One region of the Streptomyces sp. NPDC007856 genome, then DNA from elsewhere that is predicted to be linked to it. Evidence: riboswitches for the same ligand, from Rfam matches in the RefSeq annotation. Region 1 holds a riboswitch; the other holds the start of a gene.
What was found. Region 1 has a riboswitch for thiamine pyrophosphate ahead of thiO (glycine oxidase ThiO). Riboswitches for the same ligand answer to the same signal wherever they lie in the genome.

Region 1 (4,205 bases):
AGCTGGCCCTCCTTGACCAGCTGCCGCACGCGCGTCACCTCGACGCCGAACTGTTCGGCGATGTCGGGGAGGGTGAGCCAGGCGGGGACGAGAGCATCGATCTTTGCGTCAATCTCGGTCACAGGACAAGCGTAGGCGCTCCGCCGGTTCGGCCGCGATGTGGTCGGTCCCGGGTTGTGTCGTCCGCCGGGTGCGGGTTCGTCCTGGTTGCTCGTGCCCACGCGGCGGTAGCCGCGTATCAGACACAGCCCCGCGCCCCCTACGGGCGCCGCCCGGAGCCCCCTGACTGGTCGACCGCGGCATCCTTCAGGGGCTTTCCAGGGTCGGCCACGGCCTCCGGGTCCATGGCGCGGCCCGCCTCGATCAGCCGCCGGCCCTGCGCCAGATCACGCGGACGGCCCACCGCCAGCAGGGCCATCAGCCGGTTCTCGTGGAGCCAGCACACCGTCCAGGCCGGGCCGGACGCGTCGCCGCGCCAGACCATGCGGTCGGCGGCGGCGTGGTGGCCGGCGTACTGCACGAAGCGGCCGAACTGCTCGGACCAGAAGTACGGCACCGGGTCGTAGACCGCCGGGGTCTCGCCGAGGATGTTCGCGGCCACCGTGCGCGGGCCCTGGAGGGCGTTGTCCCAGTGGTGGACGAGCAGCCGTTCGCCGTAGCGGGCGGAGGGGAAGGAGGCGCAGTCGCCGACGGCGTACACGTCCTCCACGGAGGTGCGCAGACGGTCGTCGGCGAGGACGTCCCCGTGCGGGCCCAGCTCGACGCCGGAGCCGGCCAGCCAGGCCGTGGCGGGGCGGGCGCCGATGCCGACGACGGCGGCCCCCGCGGGCAGCCGGGTGCCGTCGGCGAGCACCACCGCGCCGGGCTCGATGCGCTCCACGCGCGCGTGGGTGCGCAGTTCCACACCCGCGTCGGCGTACCAGCCGGTCATGGGGGCCGCGACCTCGGGGGGCAGGGCACCGGCGAGCGGATGGTCGGCGGCCTCCACGACGGTCACCGCGCAGCCGGCCTCGCGGGCGGCCGTGGCGAACTCGGCGCCGATCCAGCCGGCGCCGACGACCACGATGTCGTGCTGCCGGGCGAGCACCGGCTTCAGCCGTTCGGCGTCGTCCAGGGTGCGCAGCAGATGCACCCCGGGCACTCCCTCGGTGCCGGGCAGGGTGATCGGCTCGGCGCCGGTGGCGAGGACCAGGACGTCGTACGGCACCGGGCCCGCCTCGGTGTCCAGCTCGTGTTCGGCGGAGCGCAGGGCCAGCACCTCGCAGCCGAGCCGCAGCTCGACGCCGAGGGACTCGAAGTCCACGTCGAAGGCGGAGTCCTCGGCCTTGCCGAGCAGCACGGCCTTCGACAGGGGCGGCCGGTCGTACGGCTGGTGCGGCTCCGCGCCGATCACGGTGACGGGGCCCTTGAAGCCCAGTTCCCGCAGCGCGACCGCGGTCTGCACCCCGGCCATGCCCGCACCGACGACGACCACGCGCCGCCCCGCTGACGTGCCCCCTTGCGCTGTCTGCTCGCTCACCCGATCACCATAGACACGTGACAACGCGTCAGTCAGCGGGCGTGCCCGGTGACCTCTTCCACAACGCTCGTACCGGCGCCCGCCTGGGACTCCCACTCCCAGGTCTCCTCCAGCCGCACCCGCCCGTCCGGCAGCTCCACGACCGTGGAGACACAGTGCCCCGAGGAGGTCGTCCCGTCGGTCTTCAGCTGGACGTAGCGGAAGTCCAGCCGGTCACCCTCCCGGGTGCCGACCAGATGACCGCGTACGACATCGCCGCCCGCGTACTCGGCCCAGATCCCGCCGTCCTCCTCGTGGTACGCGAACCGGGTGCGGGTACCCACCTGACCTGGGGCTTGGTCCGCCACGGGGGCGAGGATCAGTCCGTCGAGCGACCGGGTCATCGGCAGGGGCTCCCTTACGGGTGACGAGGGGGGCGGGCTAGGGTGGCCACCGTACAAGCACTCGCGGGAGCCCGGACGCACCGGGCTGAGAGGGAGGCTGGCGGCCTCCGACCGTACGAACCTGATCCGGGTCATGCCGGCGAAGGGAGGGGCTGGGCGCCCATGTCGTCACGTACGTCCGATACGTCCGACGTCCTTGTCCTGGGGGGCGGAATCATCGGCCTGGTCACGGCCTGGCGCGCGGCGCAGCGCGGGCTCGCGACGGCCGTGGTGGACCCCGAGCCCGGGGGCGGGGCCGCGCGGGTCGCGGCCGGGATGCTGGCCGCGGTCACCGAACTGCACTACGGCGAGGAGAAACTGCTCGCCCTGAACCTGGAATCGGCCCGGCGCTACCCGGACTTCGCGGCCGAGCTGACCGAGCTGACCGGCCACGACCTCGGCTACCGCCGCTGCGGCACCCTCGCGGTCGCCCTCGACGCCGATGACCGCGCCCATCTGCGTGAACTGCACGCGCTGCAGCAGCGCTCCGGCCTGGACTCGGAGTGGCTGTCCGGGCGGGAGTGCCGGCGCCTGGAGCCGATGCTGGCGCCCGGGGTGCGCGGCGGGCTGCGGGTCGACGGCGACCACCAGATCGACCCGCGGCGGCTCGCGGCGGCGCTGGTGGCCGCGTGCGAGCGGGCCGGCGTGGTGTTCCACCGCGCGTGGGCCGAGCGGCTGGACGTCGTACGGGACCGGGCCGCCGGGGTCACGCTCGCGGACGGCACCGAGTTGCGCGCCGGGCAGGTGGTGCTCGCGGCCGGCAGCATGAGCGGGCGGCTCGCGGGCGTGCCGGAGGCGCTGCTGCCGCCGGTGCGGCCGGTGAAGGGGCAGGTGCTGCGGCTGACGGTGCCGCGCCGGTACGCACCGTTCCTCAGCCGTACCGTACGGGCCGTGGTCCGCGGCAGCCAGGTCTATCTGGTGCCCCGTGAGAACGGCGAACTGGTCGTCGGCGCGACCAGCGAGGAGCTGGGCTGGGACACGACCGTCACCGCGGGCGGGGTGTACGAGCTGCTGCGCGACGCCCATGAGCTGGTGCCGGGCATCACCGAACTGCCGCTCACCGAGACCCGGGCCGGACTGCGCCCCGGCTCCCCCGACAACGCGCCGCTGCTCGGCCCGTCCGGCCTGGAAGGGCTGCTGCTGGCCACCGGGCACTACCGCAACGGGGTGCTGCTCACGCCGGTCACCGGGGATGTGCTGGCCGAGGTACTGGCGAGCGGCCGGCTCCCGGAAGAAGCCCGTCCCTTCACGCCGCAGCGCTTCGGCGCCGCCGTCCTCATGGAGCAGCCCGCATGACCATCTCCCTCACCGTTTCCATCGCTGTCAACGGAGAGCGCCGGGAGATCGCTCCGGGCACCACTCTCGACGCCGTCGTACGGTCGCTGGCCCCGTCGCCCGCCGGGGTGGCCGCCGCCGTCAACGAGACCGTCGTCCCGCGCGCGCAGTGGGCGACCACGGCGCTGGCCGAGGGTGACCGGGTCGAAGTCCTCACCGCGGTCCAGGGAGGCTGAGCCATGGCCGACGATCCCTTGGTCCTGGGGGGTACGACCTTCTCGTCGCGGCTGATCATGGGCACCGGCGGTGCGCCCAGCCTGGAGGTGCTGGAGCGGGCGCTGGTCGCCTCCGGTACGGAGCTGACGACGGTCGCGATGCGGCGGGTGGACCCCTCCGTGCACGGTTCGGTGCTGTCGGTGCTGGAGAGGCTGGGCATCCGGGTGCTGCCGAACACGGCGGGCTGTTTCACGGCGGGCGAGGCCGTGCTGACCGCGCGGCTGGCGCGGGAGGCGCTGGGCACGGACCTGATCAAGCTGGAGGTCATCGCCGACGAGCGGACGCTGCTGCCGGATCCGGTGGAGCTGCTGGAGGCGGCGGAGACGCTGGTCGACGACGGGTTCACGGTGCTGCCGTACACCAATGACGATCCCGTGCTGGCGCGGAAGCTGGAGGACGTGGGATGTGCGGCCGTCATGCCGCTGGGGTCGCCGATCGGGTCCGGGCTCGGGATCCGCAATCCCCACAACTTCCAGCTGATCGTCGAGCACGCGCGTGTGCCGGTGATTCTGGATGCGGGGGCCGGTACGGCGTCCGATGTCGCGCTGGCCATGGAGCTGGGGTGTGCGGGGGTGATGCTCGCCTCCGCGGTGACGCGGGCGCAGGAGCCGGAACTCATGGCGGCGGCGATGCGGCATGCCGTGGAGGGGGGTCGGCTGGCTCGGTTGGCGGGGCGGATTCCGCGGCGGTACCTCGCGCAGGCGTCGTCTCCT
Region 2 (4,205 bases), on a different contig from region 1:
TGGTGGTGGTGCCGTCGAAGCCGACCCGCTCGTCACCGAACGCGTCGATGACATGACCGATGTAGGTGAGTTCCAGGTCGACGGGGCGGGTGGTGTCCTTGATCGTGAGATCGCCGGTCATGCGGTAGACGTCCTCGCCCGTGAGCTGTACGGACGTGCTCGTGAAGGTCATCCGCGGGTGCGCCCCGGCGTCCAGGAACTGCCGGCCCACCACATGCGCGTCGCGCTGCTCGACACCCGTGTCGACGCTGGCCGTGTACAGCACGATGTCGGCCCGGGAGCGGGTCGGCTCGCGGCCGTCGAAGTACAGACGGCTCTCGTACTCGGTGAACGCGCCCCGCACCGTCGTCACCATCGCGTGCCGCACGGAGAACCCGATCCTGCTGTGGGCGGGATCGATCAGCCACTCGCCGGTGAGGGCCGCCAGCCCGGGATCGGGAAGAACGGCGGTACCGGTGGCACCGGCCGCCGGGCCGGCGGTCGCCACGGGCGTGGCGGACTGCTGCGCGCGCCGGTGGAAGGAGTTGCGGCCGAAAAGGTTCATGGCTCGTGGTTACGGCAGCGCAGTGGGCCGGACAAGGCCCGATCAGGAAACCCGACCGTTCCCCGGCAGAACTTCACAGGTCGTAGTAACGGCGACCGTCCCGTGCCGACCGCAATCCCCTTTTAGTCCGAGTGTCCCGATTTGGGTATTGACGTCATGTCTGCGGCATATGACGATAGGCGGAATCACGAGCGCCGAACCGTCGCCCTGTGAACCGCGCGGCGCTCCCGTCTCGGCCCGAAGGAGGGCGGCAATGAAGACGTTCCGGAGGCATCTGCCGGGCAAGAAATCGGCGGTGGCGGCAATGATCCTGGGGGCGACCCTACTCGTCGCCCCGACCGCGACCGCCGCCACCGCGAGCCCGAAACCCCAGAGCCCCAGCCTCGACCGCTGCATCCACAGCGCTGGTCCGGCCGGGCGCTTCTATTACCCGGGCTTCGCCAACGTCCCCTGCCTCTGAGTGGCGCATCGGACCAGGAGGGCTCAGTCACGCGCGGCTGAGCCCTCCTCCTGTAGTCGTAGCAGGCGACACCCGCAGGTCACCCGATTGGATCTGCGACACTGGTACAGCCATGCCTAAGCCCGGAGAACTCACTTTCGTCGCCCCGCGCGGAGCCCAGAAGCCGCCGCGGCATCTTGCCGATCTCACGCCCGCCGAGCGCAAGGACGCGGTGGCCGAGATCGGGGAGAAGCCGTTCCGCGCCAAGCAGCTCTCGCAGCACTACTTCGCGCGGTACGCGCACGACCCGGAGCAGTGGACCGACATCCCCGCCGGATCGCGTGCCAAGCTCCAGGAAGCGCTGTTCCCCGAGCTGATGACCGTCGTCCGGCATCTGTCGACCGACGAGGGGACCACCCGCAAGACGCTCTGGCGGCTGTTCGACGGGACCCTCGTCGAGTCCGTGCTGATGCGGTACCCGGACCGGGTCACCATGTGCATCAGCTCGCAGGCGGGGTGTGGGATGAACTGCCCGTTCTGTGCGACGGGGCAGGCGGGGCTCGACCGGAATCTGTCCACCGCGGAGATCGTCCACCAGATCGTGGACGGGATGCGGGCGCTGAGGGACGGCGAGGTGCCGGGTGGACCTGCTCGGCTCTCCAACATCGTCTTCATGGGCATGGGGGAGCCGCTCGCCAACTACAAGCGCGTGGTCGGTGCCATCAGGGCGCTCACCGATCCCGCCCCCGACGGGCTGGGGCTCTCCCAGCGCGGGATCACCGTGTCCACCGTCGGGCTCGTGCCGGCCATCCACCGGTTCGCCGACGAGGGCTTCAAGTGCCGGCTCGCGATCTCCCTGCACGCCCCCGACGACGAGCTGCGCGACACCCTCGTCCCGGTGAACACGCGCTGGAAGGTGCGCGAGGTGCTGGACGCCGGGTTCGAGTACGTCGAGAAGAGCGGGCGCCGGCTGTCGATCGAGTACGCGCTCATCCGCGACATCAATGACCAGGCCTGGCGAGGGGACCGGCTGGGTCGGCTGCTCAAGGGCAAGCCCGTGCACGTCAACCTCATTCCGCTGAACCCGACTCCGGGCTCGAAGTGGACCGCCTCGCGGCCCGAGGACGAGAAGGCGTTCGTGGAGGCCATCGCCGCCCATGGTGTGCCCGTCACCATCCGGGACACCCGGGGCCAGGAGATCGACGGGGCCTGTGGTCAGCTGGCGGCCACCGAGCGGTAATCTGGCCACCGTCCATCACATTTTCATATTCCGACAGGGGAGCGCCACAGCGCTGAGAGTGCGGCGGACAGGGCCGCAGACCCTCTGAACCTCGCCCAGGTCATTCTGGGTAGGAAGTTCGGTCATCACTCGAGCTGTTGCGCCCTGCCCGGGTCCTTTCCACAAAGGCCCGGGCAGGGCCGCGTCTCTTCCTGGCCAACCCCAGGAGGACATCCAGTGCACAACAAGACCTTCGTGGCCGTGGCGGTCGGGCTCGGCCTGATCACGCTGTCCGCGTGCGGATCGACGCACGCGTCGGCACACGCCAAGTCGTCCACAGGCGCCAAGACCGTGACCCTCGTCAGCCATGACTCGTGGGCCGTCTCCAAGAACGTGCTCCAGGACTTCGAGAAGAAGACCGGGTACAAGGTCCAGGTCCTCAAGGACGGCGACGCCGGGCAGGCCGTCAACAAGGCGATCCTGACCAAGGACAACCCGCAGGGCGACGTCTTCTTCGGCGTCGACAACACCCTGCTGTCCCGCGCCCTCGACAACGGCCTCTTCCAGCCGTACACCGCCAAGGGCCTCGACAAGACCGGCGCCGCCTACCAGCTCGACAAGGACAAGCACCGGGTCACGCCGATCGACTACGGCGACATCTGCGTCAACTACGACAAGTCCTACTTCAGCAAGCACAGGCTGACCCCGCCGCAGTCCTTCGCCGACCTCGCCAAGCCCGAGTACAAGAACCTGCTGGTCACCGAGAACGCCGCCACCTCCTCGCCCGGCCTCGGCTTCCTGCTCGGCAGCGCCGCCCAGTTCGGCGACAACAGCTGGCAGGACTACTGGAAGAAGCTCAAGGACAACGGCGTCAAGGTCGTCGACGGCTGGGAGCAGGCCTACTACCAGGAGTTCTCCGGTTCGTCGGAGGGCAGGAAGGCCGGCGGTGACCGGCCGCTCGTCGTGTCGTACGCGTCCTCGCCGCCCGCCGAGGTCATCTACGCCAAGAAGCGGCCCAGCACCGCCCCGACCGGGGTGTCGTACGGGACCTGCTTCCGGCAGATCGAGTTCGCCGGGCTGCTCAGCAACGCCCAGAACCCCAAGGGTGCCAAGGCGTTCATCGACTTCCTGGTCTCCAAGGAGTTCCAGGAGGACATGCCGCTGAACATGTTCGTCTACCCGGTGGTCGACGGTGCGAAGGTGCCCGCCGAGTTCACCGAGTACGGCAAGGCCGCCGAGCACCCCGAGACCATGGCCCCCGGCAAGATCGCCGCCAACCGTGACCAGTGGGTCAGGTCGTGGACCTCGCTCGTACTGAAGTAGCCCCTCGCAGGAGGGACTGGCGCGGGAGCGCGGCGCGGCTCGGGCTGATGGCCCTGCCCGTCGCGTTCTTCGCGCTGTTCTTCGCCTGGCCCGTGGCCGCGATCGTCGCGCGCGGGCTGAAGGTCGACGGCGTCTGGCAGTTCGGGCGGCTCGCGGACGTGGTCACGCAGCCGGACATCCGGCACGTGCTGTGGTTCACCACCTGGCAGGCGCTCGCGTCCACCGCGCTCACCCTGCTGCTCGCGCTGCCCGCCGCCCATGTCTTCGCCCGGCTCGACTTCCCGGGCAAGCAGGTGCTGCGGGCCGTCGTCACGGTCCCGTTCGTGCTGCCGACCGTCGTCGTCGGCAGCGCGTTCCTCGCTCTCGTCGGGCACGGCGGCCTGCTGGACGACCTGTGGGGCGTACGGCTGGACACCACGGTGTGGGCGATCCTGCTGGCCCACGTCTTCTTCAACTACGCGGTCGTCGTACGGACCGTCGGCGGGCTGTGGTCCCAGCTCGACCCCCGGCAGGAGGAGGCCGCCCGCATGCTCGGCGCGTCTCCGCTCGGCGCCTGGCGGAAGGTCACCCTCCCGGCGCTCGCGCCCGCCGTGGCCGCCGCCGCGCTGATGGTGTTCCTGTTCACCTTCACCTCCTTCGGCGTCGTCCAGATCCTCGGCGGCCCCACCTTCTCCACCCTC

Region 2: another riboswitch for thiamine pyrophosphate. It lies ahead of ACFYOH_RS22200 (thiamine ABC transporter substrate binding subunit); the one in region 1 lies ahead of thiO (glycine oxidase ThiO).

Annotation. Positions count from the first base shown of each region.
Region 1 covers NZ_JBIAEC010000002.1:256,106-260,310, forward strand. Annotated here, with positions in the region: gene ACFYOH_RS05570 (Rv2175c family DNA-binding protein) at 1-122, opposite strand, end outside; gene ACFYOH_RS05575 (NAD(P)/FAD-dependent oxidoreductase) at 260-1,519, opposite strand; gene ACFYOH_RS05580 (hypothetical protein) at 1,552-1,902, opposite strand; TPP riboswitch at 1,956-2,067, shown strand; gene thiO (glycine oxidase ThiO) at 2,065-3,237, shown strand; gene thiS (sulfur carrier protein ThiS) at 3,234-3,452, shown strand; gene ACFYOH_RS05595 (thiazole synthase) at 3,456-4,205, shown strand, end outside.
Region 2 covers NZ_JBIAEC010000009.1:132,440-136,644, reverse strand. Annotated here, with positions in the region: gene ACFYOH_RS22215 (YceI family protein) at 1-544, opposite strand, end outside; gene ACFYOH_RS22210 (hypothetical protein) at 798-1,004, shown strand; gene rlmN (23S rRNA (adenine(2503)-C(2))-methyltransferase RlmN) at 1,117-2,223, shown strand; TPP riboswitch at 2,249-2,357, shown strand; gene ACFYOH_RS22200 (thiamine ABC transporter substrate binding subunit) at 2,440-3,525, shown strand; gene ACFYOH_RS22195 (ABC transporter permease) at 3,573-4,205, shown strand, end outside.